4 regions of the Bordetella genomosp. 5 genome follow, and region 2 is predicted to be linked to each of the others. Evidence: predicted binding sites of a transcription regulator. Region 2 holds the regulator's gene; each other region holds the start of a gene.
What was found. The regulator LexA, encoded in region 2, represses DNA repair genes until DNA is damaged. The targets are predictions, from matches to a motif close to ACTGTATNNNNATACAGT.

Region 1 (5,338 bases), on a different contig from region 2:
GTGCCCGACACCGCGGTGCTCGAGACGCGCATCGACACCAGCACCGGCACGGTCCTCGTGCATGACTTCATGCCGCTCTCGGAAGACGAGGAGAAGGTCGATCTGGTGCGCGTGGTGCGCGGCCTGCATGGCAGCGTCGAGATGAACATGGAGCTCGTGCTGCGCTTCAATTATGGTCAGGCCGTGCCGTGGGTCAGGCGGCGGGATTACGGCCTGAGTGCGATCGCCGGCCCCGACGCCGTGGAGCTGCACACGCCGGTCGCGCTCGACGGGCACGACATGATCAGCACCGCCGAATTCACGGTGCGGCAGGGCGAAGTCGTGCCGTTCACGCTCTCGTACCATCGCTCGCACAAGACGCCGCACTTCGTGGCCGATCGCCTGGAGAGCCTGGAACGCACGATCAGCTGGTGGCAACAATGGGCGCACCGTTGCCACTGGGAGGGGCCCGACGGCCCGCGCCGCCAGGCCGTGGTGCGTTCGCTCATCACGCTGAAGCTGCTGACGTTTTCGCCGACGGGCGGTATCGTCGCCGCGCCCACCACCTCCTTGCCCGAGCACGTGGGCGGCGAGCGCAACTGGGACTACCGCTATTGCTGGCTGCGGGATTCGGCGCTCACCCTCTATGCGCTGCTCAACGCCGGTTATCGCGAAGAGGCCGAGGCGTGGCGCCAGTGGCTGCTGCGCGCCACCGCCGGGCATCCCGATCAGTTGCACATCATGTACGGCATCGCGGGCGAGCGCTGGCTGCCGGAACACGATGTGCCCTGGCTGCCCGGTTACGCCGGCAGCAAGCCGGTGCGGGTGGGCAATGGCGCCTTCGGCCAGATCCAGCTCGACGTCTATGGCGAGCTGATCGAAACGCTGCACGCGGCACGGGCGGCCGGCCTGGCGCCGATGGCCGAGGCGTGGCGCCTGCAGAACGTGTTTCTCAAGCCCCTGGAGGAGATCTGGGATTCGCTCGACCACGGCATCTGGGAAGTGCGCGGGCCCAAGCAGGCCTTCACGCATTCGCGCCTGATGTGCTGGGTGGCGTTCGATCGCGCGATCAAGTCATGCGAACAGTTCGGTCTGGCCGGGCCGCTGGATCGCTGGCGCGCGCTGCGCGAGCGCATCCGCGACGACATCCTCACGCACGGCTACGACGCGCAGCGCAATACCTTCGTGCAGTATTACGGCGGGACGGCGCTCGATGCGAGCCTGCTGTTGATTCCGCAGGTGGGCTTTCTGCCGCCGGACGATGAGCGGGTGCACGGCACGATCCGCGCCATCGAGGAAGACCTGTTGCAGGGCGGGCTGCTGCGGCGCTACAGCATGGCCAAGACCGACGATGGCCTCGAAGGCGAGGAGGGCGCGTTTCTCGCGTGCAGCTTCTGGCTGGCCGATGCCTACGCGATGCAGGGGCGGCTGGAAGATGCCAATCGGCTGTTCGACAAGCTGCTCGGCCTGCGCAACGACCTCGGGCTGCTGGCCGAGGAGTACGACGTGGTGCACGGTCGCCTGGTCGGGAATTTCCCGCAGGGCTTCTCGCACATCGGATTGGTCAACACTGCCTACAACCTCAACCAGGCCGAGGGGCCGGCGAAGCAGCGCGCCAGCCGCGAAGCGCCGCAGGACTGAGCCGGCTCAGTGAAAACGCCAGCGGGCCGCGCTCTCCGGGGCGCGGCCGTCGGCCACGGCCTTGGCGCGCGCGGCTTCGACGCGCTCGTGCATCTCCGCCAGAAACGGCTCGATATGGAAAGAAATGCCGAGGTCTTCGGCCAGGCGCACCACGCGCGCGGCGGAGCCGATGGTGTTGCCATCGCACAGGCGTTCCACGCGTTCGCGCAGTTCCGTGTCGCCGGCGGTCATCGAGAGGAGTTTGCGGACGTTCTCTCTGCTCATGTCATTTCCTGATTTACCTGAGACCGGGCTGAAAGCTTACCCGCAAGCCTGCGTCGGCGGCGTGAAAATAACGCAGAAAAACAGGGCTTTTTGTGGCGTGTACGGCACACACGGAGGCGCTCGCGGCGGGCGACTCGCAGGTCGATTAATCGTTGCGTGCGCAAATGGCGCGATCTTGACGTGATCCGGCACTAAATTTCGGAAAACGCGTGTCAAGCCGGGCTCGGCGGGCGCACGAGGAGCACGAGCGTCCGGCCGCAGCGGCGGCAGGCCGGGTCGCGCGGCCAGGGCTGCTATGATGCTGGATGGATATCCAGTCAGGGGCCGGTGTGGCGCCCGCCATGGATGGATGCCCCGGATCCCGTTGCCCGCATGTTCGCCCCGCACCGTTACTACTATCTGCACAATTTCCAGCAGGCGCTGGACTGGCTGGCCGCGCGCTACGACGATCTGTTCGCGCCGGCCGAGCGGGCCTTCGTGCACGACTTCGCCCGCTTGCCGCAGGCCTCGCGCGCGCTCGCGGTGCGCCTGCTGATGCGCACGCGCCGTGTCTATCGGGCCGAGTGTCTGCACTACGAAGAAATCGGCTGCATCCCCACCGCGGCCGCGCCGTTGCTGGCCTTGGGCTGGTTGCAGGCCGATCCGGCGCTCGACTGGACCGAGTGGGCCGCGCTGCATACCAAAGACGAACTCGCGCGGCGCTATCCGCAGGCCGGCGCGCGCGCGTCGTGGCGCAAGGCGGAGCTGCTGGCCACGCTGCGCGAGCACCTGGGCGGCGCGGACGTACGAGCCTGCAGCGCGTGGGGCGCGGGGCCGGACGAGGCCATCTGGTCCGTCGAGATCGGCGCGCTCGCCGAGCGCCTGCGCCTGATGTTCTTCGGCAATCTGCATCAGAGCTGGTCGGAGTTCGTGCTCGCCGACCTCGGTGTTTTTCAGTATGAACCGGTGGCGCTCGACAGCCATACACGCGCCTTTCCGCATGCGCGCGCCATCGATACCTACCTGGCCCTGCACGCCGTACGCGAGCGTCTGGACAGCGCGACGCCCGATGAGGCGCCGGCCCTGCACGCGGAGATCGAAGCCTGCGCCAGCGAGGTGCCGTGGCTCGCGCGCCGCCAGGCCAAGGTGTGGTTCCGCCTGGGGCAGTGGTGCGAACGGGCAGGGGCCTGGGACGCCGCCGAGGCGGCCTATCGCGCGTCGCGCCATCCGGGCGCACGCCAGCGCCTGATACGCGTGATCGAGCGGCAGGCGCGTTATGAAGACGCGCATGCGCTCGCCCGCGACACCCTCTCCGCGCCCGGCAGCGAAGCCGAGCTGCAGCTGGTGGCGCGCATGTTGCCGCGGCTGGCCCGCCATGCCGGCCTGCCCGCGCCGGCGCCCACGCGACGCGCCACGATGGCGCCATTCGAGCTGGTGTTGCCGCGGCCGGAGCCGGCACGGCGTGTCGAGTTCGTGGTGCGCGATCACCTCGGCACCCGCGAAGCGCCGGCGTATTACGTCGAAAACGGCTTGATCAATTCGCTGTTCGGGCTGTTGTGCTGGCGCGCGATCTTCGAGCCGGTGTCCGGCGCGTTCTTCCATCCGTTTCAGCGCGGCCCGGCCGATCTGCACGATGCCGGCTTTCGCGCGCGCCGCGCGGCCGCCTTCGATGCCTGCCTGGGCGCACTGGCCGACGGCACGCACCGCGAGCGCATTCTCGCGTGCTACGAAGCCAAGGCCGGGGTGCAGTCGCCGTTCGTTTTCTGGGGCATGCTGAGCCGCGACCTGCTCGAAGCCGCGCTCGCGTGCATCGCACCCGAGCATCTCGCGCTGTGGTTCGCGCGCCTGCTCGACGACATCGAGACCAATCGTTCCGGCCTGCCGGATCTGGTGCGGTTCTGGCCCGCCGAGGCGCGCTACGAGCTGATCGAGGTGAAAGGCCCGGGCGACCGCCTGCAGGACAACCAGATGCGCTGGCTGGCCTATGCGGCGCGGCATGGCTTGCCGGTGCGGGTGTGTCATGTGCGCTGGGACGAAACGCTGGCGAGCGCGGAGGCGAGCGGCACGATCTCGCCCACCGCCGTGGCGCTGGTCGCCACCCCGCCGGACGCCACGCCACCAAACGAGCCTCTGCAGGAGGCCGCATGAATCTCGACGTGGCGGTGCGCACGCTGTGCGATTTCACCGCGCGCGCGGGCGATCTGGATTCCCGCTTCACGCCGGCGCCCACCGCGCTCGAAGGCATGGCGGGCCACGCCGTCATCGCGGCGCGGCGGGGAGCGGCGTTCGAACATGAGGTCCGGCTCAGCGCCACCCATGCCGGCCTGACGGTGCGCGGCCGCGCCGATGGCTTCGATGCCGAGGCCCGGCGCGTCGAAGAAGTGAAGACCTATCGCGGCGATCTGGCCAGCCTGCGGGCCAATCAGCGCGCCCTGCATCGAGCTCAGGCCCGGGTCTACGGTCATATGCTGTGCGAGTCGCGCGGGCTGGAGCGGATCACCGTCGCGGTGGTGTATTTCAATCTCGATACAGAGCTCGAGACGGCCGAGGCCGAGACCCTCACGGCCGCCGAGCTGCAGGCGGTGTTTGCCGATCTCTGCACCCGCTATGCCGAGTGGGCCGCGCGCGAACGGGCCCACCGGCTCGCCCGCGACGCGGCCTTCGAGTCTCTGGCGTTTCCGTACGGCACGATGCGGGCGGGGCAGCGTCAGCTCGCCGTGGCCGTGTATCGCGCGGCGCGCGACGGGCATCCGGTGATGGCGCAGGCGCCCACCGGGGTCGGCAAGACCCTCGGCACGCTGTTTCCGCTGCTCAAGGCCTGCGCGGCACAGGGTCTGGACAAGGTGTTTTTCCTGTCGGCCAAGGGGCCCGGTCATGCGCTCGCGCTCGATGCGCTGGCGCAACTGCGCGCGGGCCGCGACGCGCCCTTGCCGCTGCGCGTGGTCGAACTGGTGGCGCGCGACAAGGCCTGCGTGCATCCCGACCGCGCCTGTCACGGCGACGCGTGCCCGCGCGCCCGCGGCTTCTACGACCGGCTGCCGGGTGCGCGCGCGCAGGCCCTCGCGGCGCCCGACGCCACGCTGGACCGCGCCGCCGTGCGCGCGGCGGCCGACGCGCACGAGGTCTGTCCGTACTACCTGGCGCAGGAGCTCGCGCGCTGGGCCGATGTGGTCGTGGGCGACTACAACTACTGGTTCGATTCGAGCGCCATGTTGTATGCCCTGACGCAGGTGCATCAATGGCGCGTGGCCGTGGCGGTCGACGAGGCGCACAATCTGCTCGAGCGGGCCCGCCGCATGTACAGCGCGTCGCTGTCGATGGGCGCCGTGCGGGCGGCCCGCGGCCTGGCGCCGGCGGCGCTGCGCAAGCCGCTCGACGGCCTGCTGCGTTCGTGGCGCGCGGTGCTCAAGAAGCAGGAGGGCGATTACGCGGCGCACGAGATGGTGCCGGGCAATCTGCGCGAGGCGGTCCAGCG
Region 2 (5,338 bases):
GCTGCGCCTCCACGAGCTTGCCCTCACGCGTGAAGAACGCCAGGCGTTCGCGCAGCTCTTCCTTGATGGTCTCGATGGCACGCAGCACCGTTTCGCGCGGCGTCACGTAATGCGAGCCGGGGTAGACGGTGAAGCGCGGCACCTTCTGGCGCACCTTGCCGGTAAGCGGATCGAACAGCTCCAGCGTTTCGATCTCGTCGTCGAACAGCGTGACGCGCAGCGCCAGCTCCGGGCTTTCGGCCGGAAAGATATCGATGGTCTCGCCGCGCACACGGAACGCGCCGCGCGTGAAGTCCGCATCGTTGCGCGTGTATTGCATCGCCACGAGCCGCGCGAGCACCTCGCGCCGCGACACGCGGTCTCCGGCGCGCAGGATCAGCACCATCGCGTGGTAATCACCCGGATTACCGATACCGTAGATACACGACACCGTGCCCACGATCACCGTATCGCGGCGCTCGAGCAGGCTCTTGGTCGCCGACAGCCGCATCTGTTCGATGTGTTCGTTGATCGAGGAGTCCTTCTCGATGAACAGATCGCGCGTGGGCACGTAGGCTTCGGGTTGGTAGTAGTCGTAGTACGAAACGAAGTACTCGACGGCGTTTTTCGGAAAGAACTCGCGCATCTCGGCGTAAAGCTGCGCGGCGAGCGTTTTGTTGGGCGCGAGCACCAGCGCCGGACGACCCAGACGCGCGATCACGTTGGCCATCGTGTAGGTCTTGCCCGAGCCCGTGACGCCCAGCAAGGTCTGGTACATCAGGCCGTCTTCGACTCCCTGCACCAATCCGGCGATGGCGTCCGGCTGATCGCCCGCGGGCGGATACGGCTGGTAGAGCTGGAAGGGGCTGTTCGGGAAATCGACGTATCCAGGAGCGGTCATGCTAGACTGTCCTTGAGGGTAAACCCCCCATTATCCATAGCACCTCGGTGTGCGTCCATCCCACTCAATCTTGTCCCATGAGCACCCTTTTCGATTCCGTCGAACTCGCGCCGCGCGACCCCATTCTTGGCCTGAACGAGCAGTACAACGCCGATACCCGCCCCGGTAAAGTCAACCTGGGCGTGGGCGTGTACTACGATGATGAGGGACGCATCCCCCTGCTGGGCGCCGTCCGCAAGGCCGAGATCGCCCGCATCGAAGCCGCCGCCGCACGTGGCTACCTGCCGATCGAAGGGATCGCCGGCTACAACAAGGGCGCGCAGGCGCTGCTGCTGGGCAATGATTCCAAGCTCGCCGCCGAAGGCCGCGTGCTGACGACCCAGGCACTGGGCGGTACGGGTGCCCTCAAGATCGGCGCCGACTTCCTGCGTCAGCTGCTGCCGCAGTCGCAAGTGTTGATCAGCGACCCGAGCTGGGAAAACCACCGCGCGCTGTTTGAGCGCGCCGGGTTCACCGTCGGCACCTACCCCTATTACGACGCCAGCACCCGCGGCCTGAACTTCGACGCCATGCTCGCCGGCCTGCAGGCCGCGCCCGAGAAGACCGTCGTGGTGCTGCACGCGTGCTGCCACAACCCCACCGGCGTGGATCCCACCGCCGAGCAGTGGAAGCAGATCGCCGATGTCGTGAAGGCGCGCAACCTCGTGCCCTTCCTCGATATCGCCTACCAGGGCTTCGGCGAAGACCTCGAGCAGGACGCCGCCGTGGTGCGCATGTTCGCCGACCTCGGCCTCACCATGTTCGTGAGCTCGTCGTTCTCGAAGTCGTTCTCGCTGTATGGCGAGCGCGTCGGCGCCCTGACCGTGATCGCCGGCAACAAGGACGAGGCCACGCGCGTCCTGAGCCAGCTCAAGCGCGTCATCCGCACCAACTACTCCAACCCGCCCACCCACGGCGGCACCGTGGTCTCGACCGTGCTGAACACGCCCGAGCTGCTGGCCGAATGGAAGCAGGAACTCGCCGGTATGCGCGATCGCATCCGCGAAATGCGCAAGCAGCTGGTCGCCAAGATCGCCGAGGCCGGCGCCACCCAGGACTTCAGCTTCGTGCTGCGTCAGCGTGGCATGTTCTCGTACTCGGGCCTGACCTCGGCCCAGGTCGACCGTCTGCGCGAAGAGCACGGCGTGTACGCCGTCTCCAGCGGCCGCATCTGCGTGGCCGCGCTCAACAGCCGCAACATCGACGTCGTGGCCCGCGCCATCGCCGCCGTGCTGAAGTAAGCAGCTGCCTCCGAGGCCCGCGCGAGCGGGCCAACGAACCGAAGCCCACCCTCGCGGTGGGCTTTTGTTTGGGCGTCCGTCCCGTGGACTTGCTTTTTTCGGTATCGTCCCCCAGAATCACGCTGTATATACATACAGTCCGCATCTGGCGGATCATCGCCATGGCCACGAAACTCACGGAACGCCAGCAGGAAATCCTCAACCTCATCCGGCAAACCGTCGCCCGTACCGGTTTTCCGCCCACGCGCGCCGAGATCGCGCAGGCGCTGGGATTCCGCTCGCCCAACGCCGCCGAGGATCATCTGAAGGCGCTGGCACGCAAGGGCGCAATCGAGCTCACCGCCGGCGCCTCGCGCGGCATCCGCCTGAAAGACGCCGAGCCGGATGCCAGCGCACGTCAGCCGATGCTGCCCATGCCCAGCCTGTCGCAGCTGCTGCTGCCGCTGGTGGGCCGCGTGGCCGCCGGCAGCCCCATCCTGGCGGCCGAGCACGTCGAGCGCGAGGTCGGCGTCGACCCGGGCCTGTTCGCGCAAACCCCGGATTACCTGCTCAAGGTGCGCGGCATGAGCATGCGCGATGTCGGCATCCTCGAGGGCGACCTGCTCGCGGTCAAGCGCGCCTCCGAGGCCCGCAACGGTCAGATCGTCGTCGCCCGACTCGGCGACGAAGTCACGGTCAAGCGTCTGCAGTGCCAGAATGGCCGCATCGAGCTGCTGCCCGAGAATCCCGACTTCAGCCCGATCATCGTCGGCCGCGAAGACGAATTCGCCCTCGAAGGCATCGCGGTCGGCCTCATCCGCACGCAAGCGCTGCACTAGGCGCTCAGCGGCAGGCTCACCCGAGCCGCTCCGCCCCAATGAGCAAAGGCCCACGCACCGCGTGGGCCTTTTGCTTGCGCATTTTGTTTGTGCCGTGTGCTCGTGCCTTGCGCTTGCCTTGTGCTCGTGCCTTTGGCTTGTGCCTTGTGCTTTTGCCTTGTGCTTGTGGTCTCGCTCGTGCCTTTGCTACCGCGTCGCCTGCGTGCTTCAGCGGCCGGCCTGCCACCTGGCGTGCGCCGCCGGCCAGGCCTGCTCCGCATTCACTGCCAGCGGCGGGGATTCGCCCCGCAACAGCACCGACTCGAGGCTGTCGAGCGCGCTCATGCCATTGCGCAGATTTGCGTCGGCGGTATGGCCGGCGAGGTGCGGCGACACGAGCACCCCAGGCAGTTTCAACAAGGGGTGATCCGCGTCCAGGCGCCGCTCGCGCACGACATCGAGCGCAGCCCCGGCCAGATGCCCGCCGCGCAGGCGTTCCACCAAGGCGTCCTGATCGATGACCTCGCCGCGCGACACATTCACCAGCCAGGCATCGCGGCGCATCGCCGCGAGAAACGCGGCGTCGACGAGGCCCCGGGTCTGCGCGTTCAGCGCCACACAGGGCAGGACGAACTGACAGGCCTGCGCCAACGCCTCCGGCGAGGCGGGCCTGACCCAGGCGGGCAGCCGGGCGGGATCCCGGGTGCTGACATACACCTCCATGCCGAAGCCAAAATGCAGCATCGGCGCCAGCGCCGCGGCAATCGCGCCATAGCCCAGGATGCCGGCCCGACGGCCGTACAACTCCAGCGCCCGGCCAGAATAGCGGCTGCGCGTCTCGTCCCAGCCCGCCTCGTGCATGGCGGCGTCGATGCGAGACTGCTCGCGCGCCAGCATCAACATGCGCATGACCGCGAATTCCGCCACGCTGCGCGCGTTGCCGCCCGGCACGTTGCTGACCAGCACGCCGTGTTCGGAGCAGGCGGCCAACGGCACCACGTCGAGCCCCACGCCATGGCGGGCTACCATGATGAGGCGCGGCGCCAGCGTGCACAGGTCCTCGGGCAGATCATCGCGCGCGATCACGGCGTGCGCGTCCCTTAGCGCGACGCGCAGACTGGCCTCGCCGGGATCCAGCGCCACCCGGAAATCGAACAAGGCACGCGCGCGCGTCATCGCCTCCGGCGCCAGCGCACGCGTGCTCACCACGACATAGGGCTGAGCCTTCAATCGAGTGCCACTCCGAGTTGCTCGACGACCTTGCCCCACTTGTCGGTCTCGGAACGCACGTAGTCGGCGAACTGCTGCGGCGTTCCGCCCACGGCCTCGGCCCCTTCGCTCTGGAGCTTCTGCTTGATGACGGGCTCGGCCAGCACGGCGTTCACGTCGGCGTTGATGCGTGCCACGATCTCGTCCGGCGTGCGCTTGGGCACGAAATAGCCGAACCAGGAGCCCAGCGCGAACTTCGGATAGCCGCTTTCAGCGACCGTCGGTACGTTGGGCAGGCTGGGCGATCGGCGTTGCGTGGACACGGCCAACGGCACCAGCGCGCCAGAGCGCAGATGCCCCATGACCGAAGGGATGGTCGCGAACATGAATTGCACGCGGCCGCCCAGCAGATCGTTCAGCGCATCGGCGCCCTTGTAGGGAATGTGCGTCACTTCCACGCCCGCCTGTTGCGCGAACGTGGCGCATGACAGATGCGCCGCGGTGCCCACGCCGGTCGAGGCGCAGTTGTAGCCATTGGGCTTGGCCTTCATGCGCTGCACCAGTTCCGCCAGCGTCTTCACGTTGCTCGACGGGTGCACCACCAGAACGTTCGGCACGTCGGCGACGAGCACCACCGGCTTGAGATCCTTTTGCGGATCGAATGGCAGCTTGCGATACAAGGCGGGATTGACGGCAATCGGTCCGATCGAGTTGATCAGCAGTGTGTAGCCGTCGGGTGCCGCATTCACGACCGCCTGCGTGCCGATGTTGCCGCTCGCGCCGGGCTTGTTTTCCACCACCACCGACTGGCCCCAGCGCTGCGTGAGCGACGCACCGATTTCGCGCGCGAGGATATCCGTCGTGCCGCCCGCGGAGAACGCGACCACCACGGATACCGGCTTTTGCGGCCATGCGGGTTGCGCGGCGGAGGCGCCCGTCGCCATGGCGAGCGCCAGCACGCCGAACGCGCCAAGGCATCCACCACGCCGCCGCGCCCCGCGCCCTTCATGTTCGCGACGCGCGGTTTGCCCCGCTACGCCTTTGCCACGCCCGGCCTCGTCCGGGCAGCCCTCACGGGCAGCCTGCCATACCGAATCCATGCTTGTCTCCCTTTATTGGTCTTTGGTCGTCCGTCTGTGCGGCGACCTGGACCCATACTAGAGAGACGGCTG
Region 3 (5,338 bases), on a different contig from region 2:
CCACAGGCCCAGCCGGGCATCGCGCGCCTGGCGCTGCATCGCGACCAGCGCGGTATCGCGCAGGTAGTCGCCGCGGCGCGCGGTATAGGCCCAGGCATATCCCGCCTGGACCTGCGCCCGGTTGGCCGAGTTGCCGTCGGGCAGCATCAGGGCGCAGAGGTCGCGTCCGTATTGATCGCGCTCGTAGCACTGCGCGGTGAGCGCGCGGCCGGCCACGAGCCTGGACAGATGCTCGCGCGAGGCCTGGCCATGGGGCTGGCCCGGTTCGGCGCTGCCGTGGCCCGTCTCGGGCGCATCGATGCTGTCGAGCCGGAGCCGCCGCTGGCCCTCGGCGGTGCGCAAGGTCACGGTATCGCCATCGGCCACGTTGACCACGGTGCCCTCGAGCTGATAACTGCCGGTGGGAACGGCGCCGGCGCCGGCCGCGGGCCGCGCGCCGGGCTGCGAGCCCGGTGCCGCCGGAGCCGGAGGGGTGTCGGGCGCGGACGAGCCGCCGAACTGCTGATACAGACCGGCGCCCAGGGCAATCAGAAATCCGATCAGCGCGGGCGCGCCACGGCGGAGCATGCGGTTCAGGGGCGGTGCGTAGCCACGACGACGGGCCATGGGCGGAATCTCTCGAAGGGAAACGCCCGCAGTGTGCCACGCCGGGCGGCGTCATGGCACATGACGTATGCGCACAAGCGCACGCGCGCCCGGCACGCCCCCGACGCCCTGCTACAGCCAGCCCGAGCGGCGGAAGCGCCAGTACAGAACCGAGCAGGCCACCGCGATGGTGGCCAGGGTCACCGGATAGCCCCACGGGCTCTTGAGCTCGGGCATGTATTCGAAATTCATGCCGTAGATACCGGCGATGGCGGTGGGAACGGCCAGGATGGCGGCCCAGGAGGCCAGCTTGCGCGTGGTGTCGTTCTGCTGGCCCTGCCCGATCATGAGGCTGGCTTCGAACGCGAAGGCGAGCGCTTCGCGCAGCGCACTGATGAGCTCGTCGACCCGCAGCACGCGATCGGCCACCTCGCCGAAATACGGCCGCGCGTTTTCGTCGACCGCCGACATCTCGACCCGCGACAGCCGCCGGCAGATCTCGGCCAGCGGCGAGATGGCGTTATGGATGCGCAGCAGGTCGCGCCGCTGGCGGTACAGCCTGCGGATGTCGGAATCCTTGGCGCCCCGGATGAGCAGCTTTTGCTCGGCGTTTTCGACCACGTGTTCGAGCTTGTTGACGGCCACGACATAGCGGTCGACCAGCCAATCGAGCAGCTCCGACACCACGTAGTCGCTGCCCCGCTTGAGGATCTCGGGCGCGGCCTCGAGGCGCTCGCGCAGCGCCGTGTGGGCCGACAGCGCGCCGCGCCGCACGGTGACGAGAAAGCCGTCGCCGATCAGATATTGGGTTTCGCCGAAGACGGGGCGGTCGGCCTCGACCTCGACCGTGATCGCCACCACGAGCACCATGTTGCCGTAGTCGATGATCTTGGGCCGGCGGTGCGGCTCGAGCATCTCTTCACGGTTTTTGTCGCACGCGCCCATCGTGTCGGCCACATAGGCGAGCGTTTGCGGGCTGGGATCGCGCAAGCCGATCCAGAGCATGTCGTGCGTGCCGGTGGCGTACTGGCCGAGATCCGAGAGCGGGACCTCGCGCGCGCGCCGGCCATTCTGGTAAGCCACCGACGCCACGACTTCGGTGGCGGGCTGCGGCGTAGGGGCCACATGATCATCCGTTGGCATACGCCCTCCTCTGGCTGCGGGCCCGGCGTCTGACCCGCGCCCGGCCTGCGAGTCATGATAGCTCAGGAGAACAGCTTGCGTAGACGTTGACCCACGTCGATCGCGGGCGCGCCGGTGGCGCCCAGACCGCGGCCACGATCGAACGGCAGGGCGGGCGGATGCGGCAGATGTTCGAAGAGCGGCAGCATGGCATCGGTGATGAAGCGCGTGCGCGCGCCGTACACATGCTTGTCGCCCATGCCCGTCTGGTTGTGGACATAAAAGCGCTGCGGCACGATCACCTGCAGGCGCTCGCGGGCCCGCGTCATGGCCACATACAGCAGGCGCCGCTCTTCTTCGATCTCTTCCGCCGTGTCGGTGGACATGTCCGAAGGAATGCAGCCGTCGACCGCATTGAGCAGATACACGGCCTTCCATTCCTGGCCTTTGGCCGAATGAATGGTCGAGAGGATCATGTAGTCTTCGTCGAGCAGCGGCGTACCCGACTCGTCGCTCGTGGCCGAGGGCGGATCGAGCGTGAGCTCGGTGAGAAAGCGCTCGCGGCTGGGATAGCCCCCCGCCAGGCGCTGCAGCTGCTCGAGATCGGCGCGCCGCACGCGGGCATCGTCGAACAGGCGCTCGAGCAGCTCGCCATACCAGCCCAACGCCACCTCCACATCGGCGGGCCAGCCGAGCTGCGGCGAACGCAGCCGGGTGTATGCCTGCACCAGCGCCTGCCAGTCGTCGGCCGCGGCCGACGGCACCTTGAACGCGGCCAGCGTGGCCACGGGGTCGGCGGACTCGGCCAGCGCATCCATCAGCTTGCCCGCGGTGGCGGGCCCCACGCCCGGCACCAGCTGCGTCACGCGAAAGCCCGCCATGCGCGAACGCGGGTTCTCGGCCCAGCGCAACAGCGAGAGCAGGTCTTTGATGTGCGCCGCCTCGAGAAAGCGCAGACCGCCGAATTTCACGAAGGGAATGTTGCGCCGCGTGAGCTCGAGCTCGAGCGCGGCGCTATGGCTGGCCGTACGAAACAGCACGGCCTGCGATTTGAGCGTCTGCCCTTCTTCGCGGCGCGCCAGCACCTGGTCGGCGATCCAGCGGGCCTGGCCCGCCTCGTCGCTCACGCTCACGAGCTCGGGCCGCTGGCTCGACGCACGATCGGTCCAGAGCTCTTTGGCATAGCGCTCGGGCGCCAGGGCGATCACCGCGTTGGAGGCGTCGAGAATGGGCTGCGTGGAGCGGTAGTTGCGCTCCAGCGTGATGACGTGCGCGCCCGCGCCTACCTGCTGCGGAAAATCGAGGATATTGCGCACGGTGGCCGCGCGAAAGCCATAGATCGACTGTGCGTCGTCGCCCACCACGGTCAGGCCGCGCCCGTCGGGCTTCATGGCCAGCAGGATCGAGGACTGGAGCCGGTTGGTGTCCTGGTACTCATCGACCAGGACATGATCGAAGCGCGCGCCGATGTCGGCCGCCAGCGCGGGCTCCTGCATCATCTCCGACCAGTACAGCAAGAGATCGTCGTAATCCAGGATCTGCTGGTCCTGCTTGGCCGCCATGTATCCCTGGAACAGGCGCTTGAGCTCGGCCTCCCATTGGGCGCACCACGGAAACGCCTGCGCCAGCACCTCGCCCAGGGGCAACTGACTATTGATCACGCGCGAGTAGATCGACAGGCAGGTGCCCTTGAGCGGAAAGCGATTCTGCGTGGCCGACAGCCCGAGCTCGTGGCGCACCATGCCCATCAGGTCTTCGGCGTCGGCGCGGTCATGCACCGTGAACGCCTCGGCCAGCCCGATACGATGCGCGCAATCGCGCAGCAGCCGCGCGCCCACGCTGTGAAAGGTGCCGGCCCAGGGCAGCGAAGGCGCATGCTGCGACGCGCCCAGCCGCATGATCTTGCGCAGCACGCCGCCGATGCGGCGCTCCATTTCCTGCGCGGCGCGGCGCGAAAAGGTGAGCAGCAGCAGGCGTTGCGGATCGGCGCCGTTCTGGATCAGATGGGCCACCCGGTGCGCCAGCGTGTTGGTCTTGCCGGACCCGGCGCCGGCGATCACCAGCAGTGCCTGGCCCGGCGCCGCGCCGGGCTGCACGCCGAACTCGGCGGCCGCGCGCTGCTCGGCGTTGAGCTCGGCCAGAGGATCGGGCGCATGCTGACCGGGGAGGTCGGGGGCAGGAACGGGGGGCAGGCCGGAGGCGGCCGGCGAGGCGGGGTCGGACATGAGCGGTAGGCAGGAAAGACGGACGGCAATACAACTGTATATTTATACAGAATAACGGAAAACGCGCCGCCGCCCGGAATCGCCCTCGCCGGGCCTGCCCGGCCGGCTCATTTCATCGACATGTCGCATCGCATCTTCACCGGCACCGCCTCCTGGACCGACCCCACCCTGCTGGCGTGCGGGCGCTTCTATCCGCACGACGCCCGCGACGCCGCCAGCCGGCTGCGTTTCTACGCCTCGCGCTTCAGGATGGTCGAGGCCGACGCGGGGTTCTACGCCCTGCCCGACCCCACCCTGACCCACACCTGGACGCAGCGCACACCGCCCGGTTTTGTGTTCAACATCAAGGCCTTCCGGCTGTTCACCGGCCATGCCACGCCGGTGGCGGCGCTGCCGCGCGAGATGCGGCGCGACCTGGCGCTCGATGACGCCCCGCGCGATGCCGTGCTGTACGACAACCAGATTCCCGACGACTGGATGCGCGAGCTGTGGCAACGGCAGTTGATCGCGCTCGAGCCGTTGCGCCAGTCTGGCCAGTTCGGCGCGCTGCATCTGCAGTTCGCGCCGTGGGTGCGGCGCGATGCGCGGGGCCGGGCGCGCGTGCAGGCCGCGGTCCGGCACGCGAGCGACGTGCTGACCAGCGTGGAGTTTCGCCATCGCAGCTGGTTCGACGGCGCCGCGGCGTGCCGCGACACGCTCGCCTTCGAACGCGAGCTCGGCGTGGTGCACACGGTCGTCGATGCGCCGCAGGGCTTCGACAACACCGTGCCCGACATCTGGGAAGCCAGTCACGACGCGCTGGCGCTGGTGCGCCTGCATGGCCGCAACAGCGCGGCCTGGAACAATCGCGCCGGGGCGTCGTCGTCGCGCTTTCAGTATGAGTATTCGCCCGAAGAGATCGCGGACCTGGCCCGCCGCATCGCCGAGCTGTCGCGGCGCACGCAGCAGACGCATGTGGTGCTCAACACCAATTACCAGGACCAGGGCATGACGAATGCGGCCAATCTGAATCGCGCGCTCGCGTTGCAGCCGGTGTGACGGCCAGCCCCGGCACAAGCGCGGCGCAAGCGCGGCACAAGCCCGGCGCAAACGCGGCGCGGGCGCGGCGCTACGCCGCGGTACGCGCGGCCGCCGGTGCGTCGGCGCGTGGCGCGGGCCCGCGGCGCGCCACCTCGGCAAGGCTGTCCAGCACGATCTCGAACTTGCGTGCGATCTGGTTCTCCGGAACGCAGGCATACCCCAGCAGCAGGCCGTGGCGCACGGGCTCGCCGGCCGTGTAGTAGCGCGACAGCGCACGCGTGAGCACGCCCCGCTCGCGCGCCACGTCGACCACGGCGGAGTCGTCCATGTCGGGTGGCAGGTTCAGCACCAGGTGCAGCCCCGCATCGCTCGAGTCGCGATGCAGC
Region 4 (5,338 bases), on a different contig from region 2:
AATCCACTTGCGCATCGTGGGGCTGCCCGCGACCAGCGCGTCGACTTCGTCGCGCATGGCGTGGCACGCGGCATCGCGACAGCCGTGCACGAAGCGCACCTCGCGGCCGGCACCGCGCGCGGCCAGCGTCTTGGCCATCGACAGCATCGGCGTGATGCCCACCCCGCCGCTGATCAGCACCACCGGCGTGTCGCGCGATTCGTCGAGCACGAAGTCCCCTTGCGGCGGCGCCAGGTCCAGCACGTCGCCCTCGTTGTAGCGCTCGTGCAGCAGCGTGGACACCATGCCGTCCGGGCTGGTGGCCACGCCACGCTCACGCTTGACCGAGATGCGCAGGCGGCCCTGGCCGGCCGCGTCCGACAGGCTGTACTGGCGCGGCTGCATCATGCCCAGCGAGGGCACGAACACGCGCACCGAAATGTACTGGCCCGGCTTGAAGTCGGGCACCTCGCCGCCGTCGGCGGGCGCCAGGTAGAACGACGTGATCTCGCTGCTCTCCGGCACCTTGCCCACCACCTTGAAGCCCCGCCAGCCGCTCCAGCCGCCCGGCTGCGTGGCCGCGGCCGTGTACAGCGCGGCTTCCTGCGCGATCAGCGCGTCGGCCAGTTGCTGGTACGCGGCCGCCCAGGCGGCGATCAGCTCGTCGGTGGCGGCCTCGCCCAGCACCTCGCCGATCGAGGCCAGCAGATGCTTGCCCACGATCGCATAGTGCTCGGGCCGGATGCCCAGGCTCACGTGCTTGTGCGTGACGCGCTCGATCACCGGGCCGAGCACCGAGGGATTATCGATATGCACGGCATAGGCGGCCAGCGCGCCGGCCAGCGCCTGCTGCTGACGTCCGCCCTGCTGGTGGCCCTGGTTGAAGACCTGCAACAGCTCCGGATTGCCGCGGAACATCCGCGCATAGAAGTGGCGCGTTAGCGCCTCGCCATGGGCCTGCAGAACGGGTGCGGTCGCCTTGACCTGCGCGCGGATGGTTTCGCTCAACATGCATCGACTCCTGGCCGGGCCACACGCCCGGTGTTAAAGATGCATTTATTCTACATCTTTTAAATCGCAGGATGCGGGCGCCGACTTGCGAGTGTGGGTATGGGCCGGTTAAAACACCGGCTCTGGTTGTCACTTATTAGGATTTGCCATGAGCACCGAATCGCTCAAGACCCGTCTGTCCAACGCCATGAAAGACGCGATGCGCGCCAAGGACAGCGCCCGGCTCGCCACCCTGCGCTTCCTGCTCGCCGCAGTAAAACAGAAAGAAGTGGATGACCGCCGTGAGCTCGACGACGCGGAAATCACCGCCATCATCGAAAAGCAGGTGAAGCAGCGCCGCGAGTCCATCGCCGCGTTCGAACAGGCCGGCCGCACCGAGACCGCCGAGCAGGAAAAGGCCGAAGTCGTGGTGCTGCAGGAATTCATGCCGCAAGCGGCGAGCGCCGAAGAAGTGGCGGCCACGATCGACGCCGCAGTGGCCGAAGTGGCCGCGCAGGGCGTGACCGGCGCCCCCGCGATGGGCAAGGTCATGGCCATCCTCAAGCAGAAGCTGGCAGGCCGCGCCGATATGTCGCAGCTGTCGGGTCAGGTGAAGTCGCGCCTCTGATCAAGGCGCACGGGGCGGCGCATCCGCGGCCGCCCCGCCGAACGATCCTCGTTCTCAGAACACCCCGCCAAAAAGATCCGGCTGCACCGCTGTCAGCTCCGGGTCCGCGAAGTTGCTCATCCCCACCCCCACCAGCCGGTAGCGCGTATGCGCCGGCAGCTCCACGCGCTCGCATAGATGCCGTGCCACCTGCGCAAGCTGCGCCGCAGTGGCCGGCGGCGTTGGCAGCGTCTGGCTGCGCGTGAGAATGCGAAACCGATCGGTCTTGAGCTTGAGCACCACGGTGCGGCCGATGCGCGCCTTGCGCAGCGCCTGCTCCCAGACCTTGCCCGACAGCCGCTCCAGCGCGGCGTCGAGCTCCACGATCCGCAGATCGGTGTCGAAGGTGGTCTCGGCGGACACCTGCTGCAGCGGCTGGTCGGGCTGCACCTCGCGCTCGTCGATGCCCTGCGACAACTCGTGCAGCCGCACGCCATAGCGCCCGAAGCGCTGCTCCAGCGCGGCGCGCGGATGACGGGCGAGGTCGCCGACCGTCGCGATGCCGAGCTCCTCGAGCTTGCCCTGCATCACCTTGCCCACCCCCGGCACCTTGCGCACCGGCAGCTCCTGCAGAAATCCGAGCACCTGGGCCGGGCGGATCACGCACAGGCCGTCGGGCTTGTTCCAGTCGGAGGCGATCTTGGCGAGAAACTTGTTGGGCGCCACGCCGGCCGAGGCGGTCAGGCGGGTCTCGTCGCGGATCTGGCGGCGGATGATCTCGGCCACCTCGGTCGCGGACGGCAGACCGAGCTTGTTGTGCGTGACGTCGAGATAGGCCTCGTCGAGCGAGAGCGGCTCGATCAGGTCGGTATGGCGGGAAAAGATCTCGCGCACCTGCGCCGACACGGCCTTATAACGCGCGAAATCCGGCGGCACATAGACGGCCTGCGGACAGAGCCGCTGGGCCCGCGCCACCGCCATCGCCGAGTGCACCCCGAACTTGCGGGCCTCGTACGAAGCCGCGCACACCACCGAGCGATTGCCCGTCCAGGCAACGATCACGGGCTGGCCACGCAGTTCGGGCTGGTCGCGCTGCTCGACCGACGCGTAAAAGGCGTCCATGTCGATGTGCACGATCTTGCGGGTCGGGGAAGGCATGGGAAGCGGGCGGAACCGGCGCCAGGCACGCGCCAAAACTACTGGATATATATACGGTACCGCTATTATGCCGCGCCCCGCGGCTTTGCGCCCGCCGAGGACGGATCGACCGGGCGGCCGGTGACCGGACACCGGCGCTGCCACCCCCGCCGATGTGCGCTACAGTCGCTGCTTTGCAGCAACCCTACCCGCGAGCGCACCCCGCGCCGCGTCTTGCGATGACCGATAACAACACCTCCGAGACTTCCCCCGCGGCCAGCTATTTCGGCCTCGAAATCCCGTTCATGAGCTTGCTGGGCCTGGTGCCCGAACAGGCCGGCGATGGCGTGGCACGCTGCCGCCTGCCCTGGCGCGCCGACCTCACCAACAGCCGTGGCGACGTGCATGGCGGCACGCTGATGAGCGTGCTGGACTTCTGTCTGAGCGCGGCGGCCCGGGGCCACGAGACCGACGTGGGCATGGCCACCATCGACATGACCACGAGCTTTCTGTCGCCCGGTCGCACCGACCTCGTGGTCGAGGCGCGCTGCCTGCGCCGCGGCATGTCGATCGCCTTCTGCGAAGGCGAGATCCGCGACGCCTCGGGAGAACTGGTCTGTAAGGCCAGCGCCACCTTCAAGGTGGTGCGCCGCCGGCCCGGCAGCGACTGAGCTCAGCGCTGGCGCAGACGCCAGACCTCTTCGGAGGGCTGCGGATCGCCCGGCATGTAGGCCACGCACGACGGCAGGCCATACACGACCGCTTCGCGCATCGCGCGCAGCGCATCCGAATTCCAGATGCTCTTGCCCCACATCGAAATGCGCACATCCGAGCTCTTGGCGTCGGTGCCGGCGATGGTCACGCTCGCCATTTCGCTATCGCTGAACGGCGCGAGCACGCGCACGCTGGCCTTGCGCTGGCCTTCGTCGACCTCGTTCACCAGCCGGTAGCCGCCCTGACCGAGCAGGCAGCGTTCGGATTGCGCGATCGCCGCGCGATAGGCATCGAGGTAATACACATTGACCTTGTAGTCGCCGTTGACGGCACCCGCGCCGGGTGCCGTACCGACGGCGCAACCGGCCAGACCGGCGCCTAGCGTGAGCGCGGCCGCAATCGCTTTGAGCATGATTCCTCCATAGTGCTTGGGCGCGATTATCCCGCATCTTGCGCGGTTCGACACCGTCATCGGCGCTGTGGCATGATCGGTCACGCTCGGCGCACCCCTCGCGCCGGCCCCATGATGGCCCCGGCACCCGCCGCGCGCGGCCGTCATCGCATCTACCGGAGGCTCTCTTGCTGAATTTCATGAAGCGCACGTTGATCGCCGCCAGCCTGATTGGCGCGGCCGCCGGTGCGGCTGCCCAGCCGCCGCGCGCCTATCCCCTGAAAGACTTCTTCCGCAACCCCGAGCGCGGCGCGTTCCGCCTGGCCGACGACGGCCGCACGCTCGGCTTCATGCAACCGGTCAGCGTCGACGGCAGCCCGCCGCGCATGAACATCTATGTGCAGCCGCTCGTCGATGGCAAGCCGCAGGGCGAGGCCCGCAAGCTCACCAGCGAAAGCGCGCGCGATATCAGCAACTACTTCTGGAAGGGCTCCGACGTCGTGCTCTACCAGAAGGACTTCGGCGGCGACGAAAACTTCCACGTCGTGGCGGTCAACACCAAGACCGGCCAGGTGACCGACCTCACCCCCTACGACGGCGTGCGCGCCGGCATCGAAGACGACCTGCCCGACGATCCCGATCATGTGCTGATCGGCCACAACCACCGCGATCCCGAAGTCTTCGACGTGTACCGCGTCAACGTGCGTACCGGTGCCGCGGTGCTGGTGGCCCAGAACCCCGGCAACATCGTCGGCTGGCAGACCGATCACGCGGGCAAGGTGCGCGCCGCCATCACCAGCGACGGCCTGAACACCACCCTGCTCTATCGCGACGACGAGGCCGCGCCGTTCCGCCCGCTCGTCACGACCGACTATCGCAGCAGCGTCAGCCCGATGTTCTTCACGTTCGACGACCGCAAGATGTATGCGCTGTCGAACCGCGGCCGCGACAAACTCGGGCTGGTCGTGCTCGACCCGGCCAAACCCGATGCCGAAGAGCTGATCTTCGTGCCCGACGAGGTCGATCTCGACGCCGCCGGCTATTCGCGCAAGCGCAAGGTGCTCACGCTCGCCGCCTACCAGACCGACAAGCCGCAGTACCGCTTCTTCGACAAGCAGACCGAGGCCCTCTACGGCAAACTGCAGGCGCACCTGGCCGGCTACGACTTCGCCCTGCAGGGCTGGAACCGCGAAGAAGACACCTTCATCGTGGCCGCCTACAACGACCGCACGCCCGGCTCGCGCTATCTGTACAGCGCCGCCACCGACACGCTCACGAAGCTGGCCGACATCAACCCGGCCATCCCCGAGGCCGACATGGCGCCGGTCAAGCCCATCAGCTACACCTCGCGCGACGGCCTCACGATCCACGGCTACCTCACCTTGCCGGTCGGACGCGATCCGCGCAACCTGCCTTGCATCGTCAATCCGCACGGCGGCCCGTGGGCCCGCGACGGCTGGGGCTACAACCCCGAGGTGCAGTTCCTGGCCAACCGCGGCTTCTGCGTGTTGCAGATGAAC

Region 1: the regulator LexA is predicted to act here: its motif matches at 2,185-2,202, upstream of CAL25_RS11650 (VRR-NUC domain-containing protein).
Region 3: the regulator LexA is predicted to act here: its motif matches at 3,966-3,983, upstream of CAL25_RS17390 (ATP-dependent helicase).
Region 4: the regulator LexA is predicted to act here: its motif matches at 2,775-2,792, upstream of dinB (DNA polymerase IV).

The regions. Positions count from the first base shown of each region.
Region 1 covers NZ_NEVP01000006.1:633,451-638,788, reverse strand. The annotation lists gene CAL25_RS11660 (glycoside hydrolase family 15 protein) at 1-1,620, shown strand, start outside; gene CAL25_RS11655 (hypothetical protein) at 1,627-1,884, opposite strand; gene CAL25_RS11650 (VRR-NUC domain-containing protein) at 2,257-4,011, shown strand; gene CAL25_RS11645 (ATP-dependent DNA helicase) at 4,008-5,338, shown strand, end outside.
Region 2 covers NZ_NEVP01000004.1:104,100-109,437, reverse strand. The annotation lists gene uvrB (excinuclease ABC subunit UvrB) at 1-880, opposite strand, end outside; gene CAL25_RS06010 (amino acid aminotransferase) at 958-2,160, shown strand; gene lexA (transcriptional repressor LexA) at 2,322-2,978, shown strand; gene CAL25_RS06000 (NAD(P)-dependent oxidoreductase) at 3,186-4,187, opposite strand; gene CAL25_RS05995 (Bug family tripartite tricarboxylate transporter substrate binding protein) at 4,184-5,110, opposite strand.
Region 3 covers NZ_NEVP01000011.1:61,035-66,372, forward strand. The annotation lists gene CAL25_RS17380 (thermonuclease family protein) at 1-606, opposite strand, end outside; gene CAL25_RS17385 (magnesium and cobalt transport protein CorA) at 718-1,728, opposite strand; gene CAL25_RS17390 (ATP-dependent helicase) at 1,791-3,932, opposite strand; gene CAL25_RS17395 (DUF72 domain-containing protein) at 4,053-4,970, shown strand; gene CAL25_RS17400 (PLP-dependent aminotransferase family protein) at 5,041-5,338, opposite strand, start outside.
Region 4 covers NZ_NEVP01000010.1:71,983-77,320, forward strand. The annotation lists gene hmpA (NO-inducible flavohemoprotein) at 1-990, opposite strand, end outside; gene CAL25_RS15810 (GatB/YqeY domain-containing protein) at 1,139-1,597, shown strand; gene dinB (DNA polymerase IV) at 1,652-2,734, opposite strand; gene CAL25_RS15820 (PaaI family thioesterase) at 2,953-3,384, shown strand; gene CAL25_RS15825 (BPTD_2524 family lipoprotein) at 3,387-3,839, opposite strand; gene CAL25_RS15830 (alpha/beta hydrolase family protein) at 4,007-5,338, shown strand, end outside.